Regions from separate parts of the Shigella sp. SIG3 genome, predicted to be linked through region 1. Evidence: predicted binding sites of a transcription regulator. Region 1 holds the regulator's gene; each other region holds the start of a gene.
What was found. Region 1 encodes LexA, which represses DNA repair genes until DNA is damaged. Its sites were predicted from a motif close to TNCTGTATGTACATACAGNA; they were not measured.
Positions count from the first base shown of each region.

Region 2: a site for LexA is predicted at 2,990-3,009, ahead of uvrB (excinuclease ABC subunit UvrB). Genes of this name have one in related genera too.
Region 3: a site for LexA is predicted at 2,465-2,484, ahead of ACUU1I_RS15725 (metal-dependent hydrolase). Genes of this name have one in related genera too.

Region 1 covers NZ_JBQZXE010000035.1:12,711-17,749, reverse strand. Annotated here, with positions in the region: gene zur (zinc uptake transcriptional repressor Zur) at 183-698, shown strand; gene ACUU1I_RS08920 (CsbD family protein) at 740-949, opposite strand; gene dinF (MATE family efflux transporter DinF) at 1,065-2,390, opposite strand; gene lexA (transcriptional repressor LexA) at 2,463-3,071, opposite strand; gene dgkA (diacylglycerol kinase) at 3,181-3,549, opposite strand; gene plsB (glycerol-3-phosphate 1-O-acyltransferase PlsB) at 3,720-5,039, shown strand, end outside.
Region 2 covers NZ_JBQZXE010000087.1:5,394-10,432, reverse strand. Annotated here, with positions in the region: gene bioF (8-amino-7-oxononanoate synthase) at 1-1,093, shown strand, start outside; gene bioC (malonyl-ACP O-methyltransferase BioC) at 1,080-1,835, shown strand; gene bioD (dethiobiotin synthase) at 1,828-2,505, shown strand; gene uvrB (excinuclease ABC subunit UvrB) at 3,084-5,039, shown strand, end outside.
Region 3 covers NZ_JBQZXE010000100.1:3,149-8,187, forward strand. Annotated here, with positions in the region: gene ACUU1I_RS15710 (fructosamine kinase family protein) at 85-945, shown strand; gene ACUU1I_RS15715 (YniB family protein) at 986-1,522, opposite strand; partial or broken gene hxpB (hexitol phosphatase HxpB) at 1,669-2,336, shown strand; gene ACUU1I_RS15725 (metal-dependent hydrolase) at 2,499-3,089, shown strand; partial or broken gene tcyP (cystine/sulfocysteine:cation symporter) at 3,222-4,612, shown strand; partial or broken gene ACUU1I_RS15735 (protein YdjO) at 4,616-5,039, opposite strand, start outside.

The DNA of each region.
Region 1 (5,039 bases):
GAAGCAATTTATTTAAAAATGAATTATTAATTATTATCGTGTTGATAATGGTACGACAAGGCAACACAACACCTTACCTACAAAACAGAAAATCAACATTACGGCAACAATAAGGGTTCTCGGTGTTTTTCCTGGAACATGGTAAAGTAAGGACATTCTTAACCCCCACTTTGAGGTGCCCGATGGAAAAGACCACAACGCAGGAGTTATTAGCGCAGGCTGAAAAAATCTGCGCGCAGCGTAATGTGCGCCTGACCCCACAGCGCCTGGAAGTGTTGCGCCTGATGAGTCTGCAGGATGGCGCTATCAGCGCTTATGATCTGCTTGATTTACTGCGCGAAGCTGAACCGCAAGCCAAGCCGCCAACGGTTTATCGCGCGCTGGATTTTCTGCTTGAGCAAGGTTTTGTGCATAAGGTGGAATCCACCAACAGTTATGTGCTCTGTCATCTGTTCGACCAGCCCACGCATACGTCAGCCATGTTTATTTGCGATCGCTGCGGCGCGGTGAAAGAAGAGTGTGCAGAAGGCGTGGAAGACATTATGCATACGCTGGCGGCAAAAATGGGGTTTGCCCTGCGGCATAATGTGATTGAAGCACATGGGCTCTGTGCGGCATGCGTGGAAGTGGAAGCGTGTCGTCATCCTGAACAGTGCCAGCATGATCACTCTGTGCAGGTGAAAAAGAAACCGCGTTAAGAGGGCGTACATCCTTGTACACGTCGGGCAGGAGGGATTAATTACCAGCGATATTCATTGCGGGTTTCCCAATCCACGACCTCTTTTTCTGCCTGATCTTTCTGATAACCATAACGTTCCTGGATTTTACCGACCAGTTGATCACGTTTACCTTCAATGATCGTCATATCATCATCGGTCAGTTTGCCCCATTGCTCTTTCACTTTACCTTTAAACTGTTTCCAGTTACCGCCGGCTTCATCTTTATTCATAATCAAGACCTCATCGTTAGGTTGTGAATGAGAGTACGTTCACTTTTCTTCTGAACGTGAGATTAAGTGTAGTCAGCAATTTGGCTTAGGATAATTTATTCAGAATTTTTAACCGTCACGTTGCGGCAAACCAGGTACCGTTGCGCCAGTGACGCCGCCAGATAGCCGCCAGAGAAAGCCCGCGCAACGCCAGAAAGACGGTTAATGCCAGCCACAAACCATGATTACCCAGCCACGGCAGCGTAAGGAGCGTCAGCGCAAAACCTGCGGCGGCCACCGCCATACTGTTACGCATTTCGGCGGCACGCGTTGCGCCTATAAACATGCCGTCCAGCAGATAACACCAGACGCCAACCAACGGCAAAATCACCTGCCAGATAAGATAGCGGTCAGCCAGCTGCTGAATCTGGGTTAACGACGTCAGCAACGCAATGATGTGTTCCCCTGCCAGCAAATAAACCACCGAAAACAGTAACGCTACAATCCCCGACTGGCGGCACGCTGCCCGCCATACATCCAGCAACTGGCTACCGTCGCGCGCACCGTATGCCTGACCGGAGTGCGCTTCAACCGCGTAGGCAAAACCATCAAGCGCATAGGCGGTAAAGGTGAGTAGCGTCATCAGAACCGCGTTAACAGCGATAATGTCACTCCCCAGTCGCGCACCAAGTACGGTGATCGCGCCGAAACAGAGTTGCAACAACAGCGAACGCAGCATGATATCGCGGTTAAGCGCCAGCAAGCGACGGAAGTTTCCTCGCCAGGCAGTTTTCAGCATTTCGCCGGAAATTCCGCGTAGTTTGAGGATTTTACGCACCATTAGCAGACCAATCAGCAATGTTGCATATTCCGCAATAACCGTCGCCAGCGCCGCGCCCTGCACGTTCATATGCAGCCCCATCACCAGCCAGACATCCAGCACAATGTTGAGGATATTGCCGACCACTAACAAAATTACTGGCGCACGGGCATATTGCACGCCGAGTAACCAACCGAGTAATACCAGATTCGCCAGCGACGCCGGAGCGCTTAACCAGCGGATTTCAAGAAAGCGCCGCGCCTGTTCCAGGACCGCTTCACTACCGCCAACAATATGCAGCGCCAGATCGATAATCGGCGTACGCAACAGCGCAATTAACGCCCCGGCCCCCAACGCCAACAGCAACGGTTGCACCAGCGCACGGGCTAATGCCTGAGGATTTTTGGCACCATAAGCCTGCGCAGTCAGCCCGGTGGTGCTCATGCGTAAAAACAGCAACAGCATAAAGAGAAAGCTGGTCGCCGTTGCACCAACCGCCACGCCGCCCAAATAAACCGGACTATCAAGATGACCAATTACCGCCGTATCGACCAGTCCCAGCAACGGAACGGTGATATTGGAGAAAATCATGGGTAAGGCGAGATGCCAGAGTGCTTTATCAGATGAAGTGAGGAATGCCATGCAGACAAGCCTGATGAAGAGAGATGAAAAACAAACCGCGACGCCAGGCGGCATCGCGGTCTCAGAGATATGTTACAGCCAGTCGCCGTTGCGAATAACCCCAACCGCCAGCCCTTCAATGGTGAAGCTCTGCTGACGAAGGTCAACGACAATTGGTTTAAACTCGCTATTTTCTGGCAACAGTTCGACTTTATTGCCCTGTTTTTTCAGGCGCTTAACGGTAACTTCGTCATCAATACGTGCGACAACGACCTGACCGTTACGTACATCCTGAGTTTTATGCACTGCCAGCAAGTCGCCATCCATAATGCCGATATCTTTCATCGACATCCCGCTGACGCGCAGCAGGAAATCAGCATTCGGCTTGAACAAGGAAGGATCGACCTGATAATGACCTTCAATATGCTGTTGCGCCAGAAGCGGTTCACCGGCAGCCACACGACCTACCAGCGGCAACCCTTCTTCCTCTTCCTGCAACAGACGAATCCCGCGTGATGCGCCGGAAACAATTTCAATAACGCCTTTGCGTGCCAGCGCCTTCAGATGTTCTTCAGCCGCGTTTGGGGAACGGAACCCCAAACGCTGCGCGATTTCCGCACGCGTCGGCGGCATACCTGTCTGGCTGATGTGATCACGGATGAGATCAAACACCTCTTGTTGCCTGGCCGTTAACGCTTTCATTCCGCCCCCTGGGTGTATATACAGTTATACTGTGAGTATATACAGCAAAAGGCGATTTTGGAACCATAAACTGCACAATAAACCAGAGATTTATCGAAATCTGGAAGGGTTATCCAAAATGCGACCATAACAGGATGCACCAGGTAATCACGGCGACGATAATGGCAATCAGCACCGCGGCGGATCCCATATCTTTTGCGCGTCCGGAAAGCTCATGGTATTCAGAGCCAATTCGGTCAACCACTGCTTCGATGGCGCTATTGAGGATTTCCACAATCATCACCAGCATCACGGAGCTGATAAGCAGCACGCGGGTAATTGCGTCCACATCCAGCCAGCAGGCGATGACCACCGCCAACAATACCGCTACGCCTTCCTGACGGAATGCCGCTTCGTTGATCCATGCAGCGCGTAAACCTTTCCAGGAATAGCCAGCAGCTTTGATAATTCGGGTGAATCCAGTGGTATTATTGGCCATTGAAAGAACCTTTTTACATTATGAGCGTCAATATCAGTGTACCGTTAAATCCGATGATTCGGGTTTGCGTAACGCCGCGCGAAACATGAGCGGATACCACAGAATTTCCCATGACTTTCTGCTATCCTTGCCGCGCATTTGCATTATTAACCAGAGGCTTTACATCGTTTATGTCCGGCTGGCCACGAATTTACTACAAATTACTGAATTTACCATTAAGCATCCTGGTAAAAAGCAAGTCTATTCCGGCAGATCCTGCCCCGGAACTGGGGCTGGATACCTCTCGTCCAATTATGTACGTTTTACCGTACAACTCGAAAGCAGATTTGCTGACGTTGCGCGCCCAGTGTCTGGCACATGATTTGCCTGACCCGTTAGAGCCGCTGGAAATCGACGGCACGCTACTGCCGCGCTATGTGTTCATTCACGGCGGGCCGCGTGTATTCACCTATTACACGCCGAAAGAAGAGTCTATTAAGCTTTTCCACGACTATCTCGATTTGCACCGTAGCAACCCAAATCTGGATGTGCAGATGGTGCCAGTATCGGTGATGTTTGGTCGCGCGCCGGGGCGTGAAAAAGGCGAAGTGAACCCGCCGCTGCGTATGCTTAACGGCGTACAGAAATTTTTCGCTGTACTGTGGCTCGGTCGCGACAGTTTTGTGCGTTTCTCGCCGTCAGTGTCGCTGCGCCGTATGGCGGATGAACACGGCACGGATAAAACTATCGCTCAGAAACTGGCGCGCGTGGCGCGTATGCACTTTGCCCGTCAACGTCTGGCTGCCGTAGGCCCACGTCTGCCTGCTCGTCAGGATCTGTTTAATAAGCTGCTCGCCTCCCGCGCCATTGCCAAAGCGGTAGAAGATGAAGCGCGCAGCAAAAAAATCTCCCATGAAAAAGCGCAGCAGAACGCGATTGCGCTGATGGAAGAGATTGCGGCGAATTTCTCTTACGAGATGATCCGCCTGACTGACCGCATTCTGGGCTTCACCTGGAACCGATTTTATCAGGGCATCAACGTCCATAACGCCGAGCGCGTTCGCCAGCTGGCCCACGACGGTCATGAGCTGGTGTATGTGCCTTGCCACCGCAGTCACATGGACTACCTGCTACTTTCTTACGTGCTGTACCACCAGGGGCTGGTGCCGCCGCATATCGCCGCCGGGATCAACCTGAACTTCTGGCCGGCCGGGCCGATTTTCCGCCGTCTGGGGGCGTTCTTTATTCGCCGTACTTTTAAAGGCAATAAACTTTATTCCACCGTTTTCCGTGAGTATCTCGGCGAACTGTTCAGCCGTGGTTATTCCGTCGAGTACTTCGTGGAAGGCGGTCGTTCCCGCACGGGGCGTTTGCTGGATCCGAAAACCGGTACGCTGTCGATGACCATTCAGGCGATGCTGCGTGGCGGCACGCGTCCGATTACGCTGATTCCGATCTATATCGGTTATGAGCACGTCATGGAAGTGGGTACTTACGCCAAAGAACTGCGC
Region 2 (5,039 bases), on a different contig from region 1:
TCGCCGTTATCCGGTGGCGCAAGGAGCCGGACGCTGGCTGGTGGCGGATGATCGCCAGTATCTGAACTTTTCCAGTAACGATTATTTAGGTTTAAGCCATCATCCGCAAATTATCCGTGCCTGGAAGCAGGGGGCGGAGCAATTTGGCATCGGTAGCGGCGGCTCCGGTCACGTCAGCGGTTATAGCGTGGTGCATCAGGCGCTGGAAGAAGAACTGGCCGAGTGGCTTGGCTATTCGCGGGCGCTGCTGTTTATCTCTGGTTTTGCCGCGAATCAGGCAGTCATTGCCGCGATGATGGCGAAAGAGGACCGTATTGTTGCCGACCGGCTTAGCCATGCCTCATTGCTGGAGGCTGCCAGTTTAAGCCCGTCGCAGCTTCGCCGTTTTACTCATAACGATGTCGCTCATCTGGCGCGACTGCTTGCTTCCCCCTGTCCGGGGCAGCAACTGGTGGTGACAGAAGGCGTGTTCAGCATGGACGGCGATAGCGCGCCACTGGCGGAAATCCAGCAGGTAACGCAACAGCACAATGGCTGGTTGATGGTCGATGATGCCCACGGCACGGGCGTTATCGGGGAGCAGGGGCGCGGCAGCTGCTGGCTGCAAAAGGTAAAACCAGAATTGCTGGTAGTGACTTTTGGCAAAGGATTTGGCGTCAGTGGGGCTGCGGTGCTTTGCTCAAGTACGGTGGCGGATTATCTGCTGCAATTCGCCCGCCACCTTATCTACAGCACCAGTATGCCGCCCGCTCAGGCGCAGGCATTACGTGCGTCGCTGGCGGTCATTCGCCGTGATGAGGGGGATGCACGGCGCGAAAAACTGGTGTCACTCATTGCGCGTTTTCGTGCCGGAGTACAGGATTTGCCGTTTACGCTGGCTGATTCATGCAGCGCCATCCAGCCATTGATCGTCGGTGATAACAGCCGTGCGTTACAACTGGCAGAAAAACTGCGCCAGCAAGGCTGCTGGGTCACGGCGATTCGCCCGCCAACCGTACCCGCTGGTACTGCGCGACTTCGCTTAACGCTAACCGCTGCGCATGAAATGCAGGATATCGACCGTCTGCTGGAGGTGCTGCATGGCAACGGTTAATAAACAAGCCATTGCAGCGGCATTTGGTCGGGCAGCCGCACACTATGAGCAACATGCAGATCTACAGCGCCAGAGTGCTGACGCCTTACTGGCAATGCTTCCACAGCGTAAATACACCCACGTACTGGACGCGGGTTGTGGACCTGGCTGGATGAGCCGCCACTGGCGGGAACGTCACGCGCAGGTGACGGCGTTAGATCTCTCGCCGCCAATGCTTGCGCAAGCCCGCCATAAAGATGCCGCAGATCATTATCTGGCGGGAGATATCGAATCCCTGCCGTTAGCGACTGCGACGTTCGATCTTGCATGGAGCAATCTCGCGGTGCAGTGGTGCGGTAATTTATCCACGGCACTCCGCGAGCTGTATCGGGTGGTGCGCCCCGGAGGCGTGGTCGCGTTTACCACGCTGGTGCAGGGATCGTTACCCGAACTGCATCAGGCGCGGCAGGCGGTGGACGAGCGTCCGCATGCTAATCGCTTTTTACCGCCAGATGAAATCGAAGAGTCGCTGAACGGCGTGCGTTATCAACATCATATTCAGCTCATCACACTATGGTTTGATGATGCGCTCAGTGCCATGCGTTCGCTGAAAGGCATCGGTGCTACGCATCTTCATGAAGGGCGCGACCCGCGAATATTAACGCGTTCGCAGTTGCAGCGATTGCAACTGGCCTGGCCGCAACAACAGGGGCGATATCCTCTGACGTATCATCTTTTTTTGGGAGTGATTGCTCGTGAGTAAACGTTATTTTGTCACCGGAACGGATACCGAAGTGGGGAAAACCGTCGCCAGTTGTGCACTTTTACAAGCCGCGAAGGCAGTAGGTTATCGGACGGCAGGTTATAAACCGGTCGCCTCTGGCAGCGAAAAGACCCCGGAAGGCTTACGTAATAGTGACGCGCTGGCGTTACAGCACAACAGCAGCCTGCAGCTGGATTACGCAACGGTAAATCCTTACACCTTCGCAGAACCCACCTCGCCGCACATCATCAGCGCCCAAGAGGGCAGGCCGATAGAATCATTGGTAATGAGCGCCGGATTACGCGCGCTTGAACAACAGGCTGACTGGGTGTTAGTGGAAGGTGCTGGCGGCTGGTTTACGCCGCTTTCTGACACTTTCACTTTTGCAGATTGGGTAACACAGGAACAACTGCCGGTGATACTGGTAGTTGGTGTGAAACTCGGCTGTATTAATCACGCGATGTTGACTGCGCAGGTAATACAACACGCCGGACTGACTCTGGCGGGTTGGGTGGCGAACGATGTTACGCCTCCGGGAAAACGTCACGCTGAATATATGACCACGCTCACCCGCATGATTCCCGCGCCGCTGCTGGGAGAGATCCCCTGGCTTGCAGAAAATCCAGAAAATGCGGCAACCGGAAAGTACATAAACCTTGCCTTGTTGTAGCCATTCTGTATTTGGTTAAATTGCGAGCGAGATTGCGTCTTCGATTGACTGCAATTTAACCAATTAAATTCTAAAATAATCACGAAAAAAATTTTACTTCCGCCTCATGCGGCGAATGTGGGAATTGCCCAGGCGGCGGGGGATAGGGGCTGGAGACAGTTATCCACTATTCCTGTGGATAACCATGTGTATTAGAGTTAGAAAACACGAGGCAAGCGAGAGAATACGCGGCTTGCACGCGAATTGGCGTTAAAGACGGCTCAAAGAAATATCTTTTATTTTTTAACTGGTTAGATAAATGCAATGGCAGTCACTGTACAGGCATCTCTTGCCATAAAACTGTCATCACTCATCTTGACAAATGTTAAAAAAGCCGTTGCTTTGGGGATAACCCGGTAAGGCCGGAGTTTTATCTCGCCACAGAGTAAATTTTGCTCATGATTGACAGCGGAGTTTACGCTGTATCAGAAATATTATGGTGATGAACTGTTTTTTTATCCAGTATAATTTGTTGGCATAATTAAGTACGACGAGTAAAATTACATACCTGCCCGCCCAACTCCTTCAGGTAGCGACTCATGAGTAAACCGTTCAAACTGAATTCCGCTTTTAAACCTTCTGGCGATCAGCCAGAGGCGATTCGACGTCTCGAAGAGGGGCTGGAAGATGGCCTGGCGCACCAGACGTTACTTGGCGTGACTGGCTCCGGGAAAACCTTCACCATTGCCAATGTCATTGCTGACCTTCAGCGCCCAACCATGGTACTTGCGCCCAACAAAACGCTGGCGGCCCAGCTGTATGGCGAAATGAAAGAGTTCTTCCCGGAAAACGCGGTGGAGTATTTCGTCTCCTACTACGACTACTATCAGCCGGAAGCCTATGTACCGAGTTCCGACACCTTCATTGAGAAAGATGCCTCGGTTAACGAACATATTGAGCAGATGCGTTTGTCCGCCACCAAAGCGATGCTGGAGCGGCGTGATGTGATTGTAGTGGCGTCTGTTTCCGCGATTTATGGTCTGGGCGATCCTGATTTATATCTCAAGATGATGCTCCATCTCACGGTCGGTATGATTATCGATCAGCGCGCGATTCTGCGCCGACTGGCGGAGCTGCAATACGCTCGTAATGATCAAGCATTCCAGCGTGGTACTTTCCGCGTTCGTGGCGAGGTGATAGATATCTTCCCGGCAGAATCGGATGACATTGCACTTCGCGTGGAACTGTTTGACGAGGAAGTGGAACGATTGTCGTTATTTGACCCGCTGACCGGGCAGATTGTTTCCACTATTCCACGTTTTACCATCTACCCGAAAACGCACTACGTCACACCGCGCGAGCGCATCGTACAGGCGATGGAGGAGATCAAAGAAGAACTGGCCGCCAGACGCAAAGTGCTGTTGGAAAACAACAAACTGCTGGAAGAGCAGCGGCTGACCCAGCGTACCCAGTTTGATCTGGAGATGATGAACGAGCTGGGCTACTGTTCGGGGATTGAAAACTACTCGCGCTTCCTCTCCGGTCGTGGACCGGGTGAGCCACCGCCGACGCTGTTTGATTACCTGCCTGCCGATGGGCTGCTGGTCGTCGATGAATCTCACGTCACCATTCCACAAATTGGCGGCATGTATCGCGGTGACCGGGCGCGTAAAGAGACACTGGTGGAGTACGGCTTCCGCCTGCCATCAGCGCTGGATAACCGTCCGCTTAAGTTTGAAGAGTTCGAAGCATTAGCGCCGCAAACCATCTATGTTTCGGCGACGCCGGGTAATTACGAGCTGGAAAAATCCGGCGGCGATGTGGTGGATCAGGTGGTGCGTCCAACCGGATTGCTTGACCCGATTATCGAAGTGCGGCCGGTGGCGACACAGGTTGATGATCTTCTTTCGGAGATTCGTCAGCGAGCGGCAATTAACGAACGCGTGCTGGTCACCACACTGACCAAGCGAATGGCGGAAGATCTTACCGAATATCTCGAAGAACACGGTGAGCGCGTGCGTTATCTTCACTCAGATATCGACACCGTCGAGCGTATGGAGATTATCCGCGACTTGCGTCTGGGTGAGTTCGACGTATTGGTAGGGATCAACTTACTGCGTGAAGGTCTGGATATGCCGGAAGTGTCGCTGGTGGCGATCCTCGACGCTGACAAAGAAGGCTTCCTGCGTTCCGAACGTTCGTTGATCCAGACCATTGGTCGTGCGGCACGTAACGTTAACGGTAAAGCGATTCTCTACGGCGATAAGATCACTCCATCAATGGCGAAAGCGATTGGCGAAACCGAACGTCGCCGTGAGAAACAGCAGAAGTACAACGAGGAACACGGCATTACGCCGCAAGGCTTGAACAAGAAAGTGGTCGATATCCTGGCGCTGGGGCAGAACATTGCCAAAACCAAAGCGAAGGGCAGAGGAAAATCGCGCCCGATTGTTGAGCCGGATAATGTGCCGATGGATATGTCGCCGAAAGCGTTGCAGCAGAAAATCCATGAACTGGAAGGGCTGATGATGCAACACGCGCAGAATCTGGAGTTC
Region 3 (5,039 bases), on a different contig from region 1:
GTCTGTGGTGTGCGTTAGCTCGTGTTTTTACACCGCATTCTTGCGCTAACCTTATGATCTGGCAGACAACATGGGAGAGACATCATGTGGCAGGCAATCAGTCGTCTTTTGAGCGAGCAGTTAGGTGAAGGCGAAATCGAACTGCGTAATGAACTGCCTGGCGGAGAAGTCCATGCCGCATGGCATTTGCGCTATGCAGGACATGACTTTTTCGTCAAATGTGATGAAAGGGAACTGCTTCCCAGTTTTACCGCCGAAGCCGACCAACTGGAGTTACTGTCGCGTAGTAAAACCGTCACCGTGCCTAAGGTTTGGGCAGTAGGCGCTGACCGTGACTACAGTTTTCTGGTGATGGATTATCTCCCACCTCGTCCGCTGGATGCGCATAGCGCATTTATTCTTGGTCAGCAAATTGCGCGTTTACATCAATGGAGTGACCAACCACAATTTGGCCTCGATTTTGATAACTCGCTCTCCACAACTCCACAGCCCAACACCTGGCAACGTCGCTGGTCAACGTTTTTTGCTGAACAACGGATTGGCTGGCAGTTGGAACTGGCAGCAGAGAAAGGGATCGCTTTCGGCAATATCGACGCCATCGTCGAGCATATTCAGCAGCGTCTGGCCTCGCATCAACCGCAGCCTTCTCTGTTGCACGGCGATTTATGGTCCGGCAACTGTGCGCTGGGTCCGGATGGCCCGTACATTTTCGACCCTGCCTGCTACTGGGGTGACCGAGAGTGCGACCTGGCGATGTTACCGCTGCATACTGAACAGCCGCCACAAATCTATGACGGCTATCAGTCAGTATCCCCGCTACCTGCCGATTTCCTTGAACGTCAACCGGTTTACCAACTCTACACGCTGTTAAATCGTGCAAGATTATTTGGCGGTCAGCATTTGGTTATTGCTCAGCAGTCATTGGATAGATTATTAGCAGCATGATATGGGTTGAGGATAATGGCCGCTCCGTGCGGCCTTTTGATTAAATAAACCCAAGCAGAGAAAAGAACACATAACCTGCAGCAATACAAATAACCGGCAGGATATATAGTGAGAAAAACTGCAGGAAAATAGTATGGTGCGGAACAACAATACGGGACTCAATTTGTTCACGCGTTAGCCCCTCTTCCCCTTTGGCTTTTTCCAGAATGAGTTGATCTTCAACACCTTCCCGCAAGAAGCGCGCCTGGCGACTCATCCGGGCACCGGAATCCTGCAACGCCAGTCCGACAAAAATCAGGATGAAAATCACCCAGAACATAACGTTCACACCACCATTAAAATTAGGGGTCGGGGAGTTATACCAGAACAGATTCAAAAAAGGCGTATTCGCCTGCATCATATCGATCATGACATGAGCAAAGTCGAGCATGACCGCATTAATGCCTTCCTGGTTTTCCTGCCGGGTATTCATAAATTTCAGCAAAGAAATCAATGTAGAGATCAATGCAGGTATAAAAATCACCCAACCCAAAATCCTTTTCAAAACAGCAATGCGTCCAGCTTGTTGATACGTCATGAGTTCTCCTTGATTAAGACGCGTCGTTTCACTTAGTTTACCTGTAGATATCTGTTTTCGCCCATTCTTTAAAGGCGATATGATAGGCGCTTAATCATAAGCACGGCTTAATACCTTACACATAATGCTCTAAAGGAGAGGTTGTAATGTCAACCCCGCGTCAGATTCTTGCTGCAATTTTTGATATGGATGGATTACTTATCGACTCAGAACCTTTATGGGATCGAGCCGAACTGGATGTGATGGCAAGCCTGGGGGTAGATATCTCCCGTCGTAACGAGCTGCCGGACACCTTAGGTTTACGCATCGATATGGTGGTCGATCTTTGTACGCCCGGCAACCGTGGAATGGGCCAAGCCGTCAGGAAGTAGTAGAACGGGTTATTGCCCGTGCCATTTCACTGGTTGAAGAGACACGTCCATTATTACCAGGCGTGCGCGAAGCTGTTGCGTTATGCAAAGAACAAGGTTTATTGGTGGGACTGGCCTCCGCGTCACCACTACATATGCTGGAAAAAGTGTTGACCATGTTTGACTTACGCGACAGTTTCGATGCCCTCGCCTCGGCTGAAAAACTGCCTTACAGCAAGCCGCATCCGCAAGTATATCTCGACTGCGCAGCAAAACTGGGCGTTGACCCACTGACCTGCGTGGCGCTGGAAGACTCGGTAAATGGCATGATCGCTTCTAAAGCAGCCTGCATGCGTTCCATCGTCGTTCCTGCGCCAGAAGCGCAAAATGATCCACGTTTTGTATTAGCAAACGTCAAACTCTCATCGCTGACAGAACTCACCGCAAAAGACCTTCTCGGTTAATGACCAGGGGCAGTGATCACGCTGCCCCTGGTTCTTTATCTGAATTTGCATTCAACTGACGGATTAATCGTCAATTTAAGAGAAAGAGTTACACCGTCACCACTTCCGTGCACTGTATAAAAATCCTATACTGTACGTATCGACAGTTTAGTGAGTTTTATCATGACGGCGGAAGGTCACCTTCTCTTTTCTATTGCTTGTGCGGTATTTGCCAAAAATGCCGAGCTGACGCCCGTGCTGGCACAGGGTGACTGGTGGCATATTGTCCCTTCCGCAATCCTGACGTGTTTGTTACCGGACATCGATCACCCAAAGTCGTTTCTTGGGCAGCGATTAAAATGGATATCAAAACCGATCGCCCGCGCTTTTGGGCATCGTGGTTTTACCCACAGTCTGCTGGCGGTATTTGCGCTGCTGGCAACCTTTTACCTTAAGGTTCCGGAAGGCTGGTTCATTCCGGCTGATGCGCTACAAGGAATGGTGCTGGGTTATTTGAGCCACATACTTGCCGATATGCTGACACCCGCCGGTGTTCCCCTGCTCTGGCCATGCCGCTGGCGTTTCCGCTTGCCTATCCTGGTTCCCCAAAAGGGCAACCAACTGGAACGTTTTATCTGCATGGCATTATTTGTCTGGTCGGTATGGATGCCCCATTCATTACCCGAGAACAGCGCTGTTCGTTGGTCATCGCAAATGATCAATACCTTGCAGATCCAGTTTCATCGGCTTATTAAGCATCAGGTTGAATACTAAAAAGGCAAAAATCACCTTTCTGGAATAAGCAATTCCATTTGAATATAAGAGCCAGCTCACAGTTCTGTTAATCTTGCGCCAACACTATGACTGCTACGCAGTGATAGAAATAATAAGATCAGGAGAACGGGGATGAACTTTCCATTAATTGCGAACATCGTGGTGTTCGTTGTACTGCTGTTTGCGCTGGCTCAGACCCGCCATAAACAGTGGAGTCTGGCGAAAAAAGTGCTGGTGGGTCTGGTGATGGGTGTGGTTTTTGGCCTTGCCCTGCATACCATTTATGGTTCTGACAGCCAGGTACTTAAAGATTCTGTACAGTGGTTTAACATCGTTGGTAACGGCAATGTTCAACTGCTGCAAATGATCGTTATGCCGTTAGTCTTCGCCTCTATTCTGAGCGCGGTTGCCCGTCTGCATAACGCATCTCAGTTAGGCAAAATCAGTTTTCTGACCATCGGTACGCTTTTGTTTACCACGCTGATTGCGGCGCTGGTCGGTGTGCTGGTCACCACCTGTTTGGTTTGACGGCTGAAGGTCTGGTTCAGGGTGGTGCAGAAACTGCACGTCTGAACGCCATTGAAAGTAACTATGTTGGTAAAGTCTCTGATCTGAGCGTTCCGCAGCTGGTCTTGTCCTTTATCCCGAAAAACCCGTTTGCCGATCTTACCGGAGCCAATCCGACGTCAATTATCAGCGTGGTAATTTTTGCCGCATTCCTCGGCGTAGCTGCATTGAAACTGCTGAAGGATGATGCGCCGAAAGGTGAACGCGTCTTAACCGCTATCGATACCCTACAAAGCTGGGTGATGAAACTGGTTCGCCTTGTCATGCAGTTGACCCCTTACGGCGTTCTGGCTCTAATGACCAAAGTGGTTGCAGGTTCTAACTTGCAAGACATCATCAAACTGGGAAGTTTCGTTGTCGCGTCCTACCTCGGTCTGCTGATTATGTTTGCTGTGCATGGCATTCTGCTGGGCATTAATGGCGTGAGTCCGCTGAAGTACTTCCGTAAGGTATGGCCTGTGCTGACGTTTGCCTTTACCAGCCGTTCCAGTGCTGCGTCTATCCCACTGAATGTGGAAGCACAAACGCGTCGTCTGGGCGTTCCTGAATCCATCGCCAGTTTCGCCGCCTCTTTCGGTGCAACCATTGGTCAGAACGGCTGCGCCGGTTTGTATCCGGCAATGCTGGCGGTGATGGTTGCGCCTACGGTTGGCATTAACCCGCTGGACCCGATGTGGATTGCGACGCTGGTCGGTATTGTTACCGTTAGTTCCGCAGGCGTTGCCGGTGTCGGTGGTGGTGCAACTTTCGCCGCACTGATTGTGCTGCCTGCGATGGGCCTGCCAGTAACCCTGGTGGCGCTGTTAATCTCCGTTGAACCGCTTATCGACATGGGCCGTACGGCGCTAAACGTTAGTGGCTCGATGACAGCTGGCACGCTGACCAGCCAGTGGCTGAAGCAAACCGATAAAGCCATTCTGGATAGCGAAGACGACGCCGAACTGGCACACCGTTAATTCTTATGCTGGCAACGGTCCGTTTTGTATAGGGGCCGTTGCTTTACTTTTTAAATGTTCCATCGCGGCGATGCATACTGACTCATATTTAAACAGATCGTCAGCGAAAAAAATGTCCAACTTATCAATACATTCCTGGCTCAATGAATGTGCCTGTAGTGAGAAGCTTAAAACCTCATACCCGAAACGTTTTCTAAGTGAACTATCTGGAATACTCATAATATCTTCAAGCACACCACTTCCCATTCCCGGAAGATTTAGTGGATTAAAAAGAAGATTGATATTAAGCATTGATATTATCGAAGGAAACTTTAGGAGACTCTCATTTTTTTTGAATCGCAGCAAAAATGCTCCCGGCAGGATGTATATAATTTTTTTCATAGTATATAGTCCTTAAATAATGAATAACCAACCTATTTTTTATATT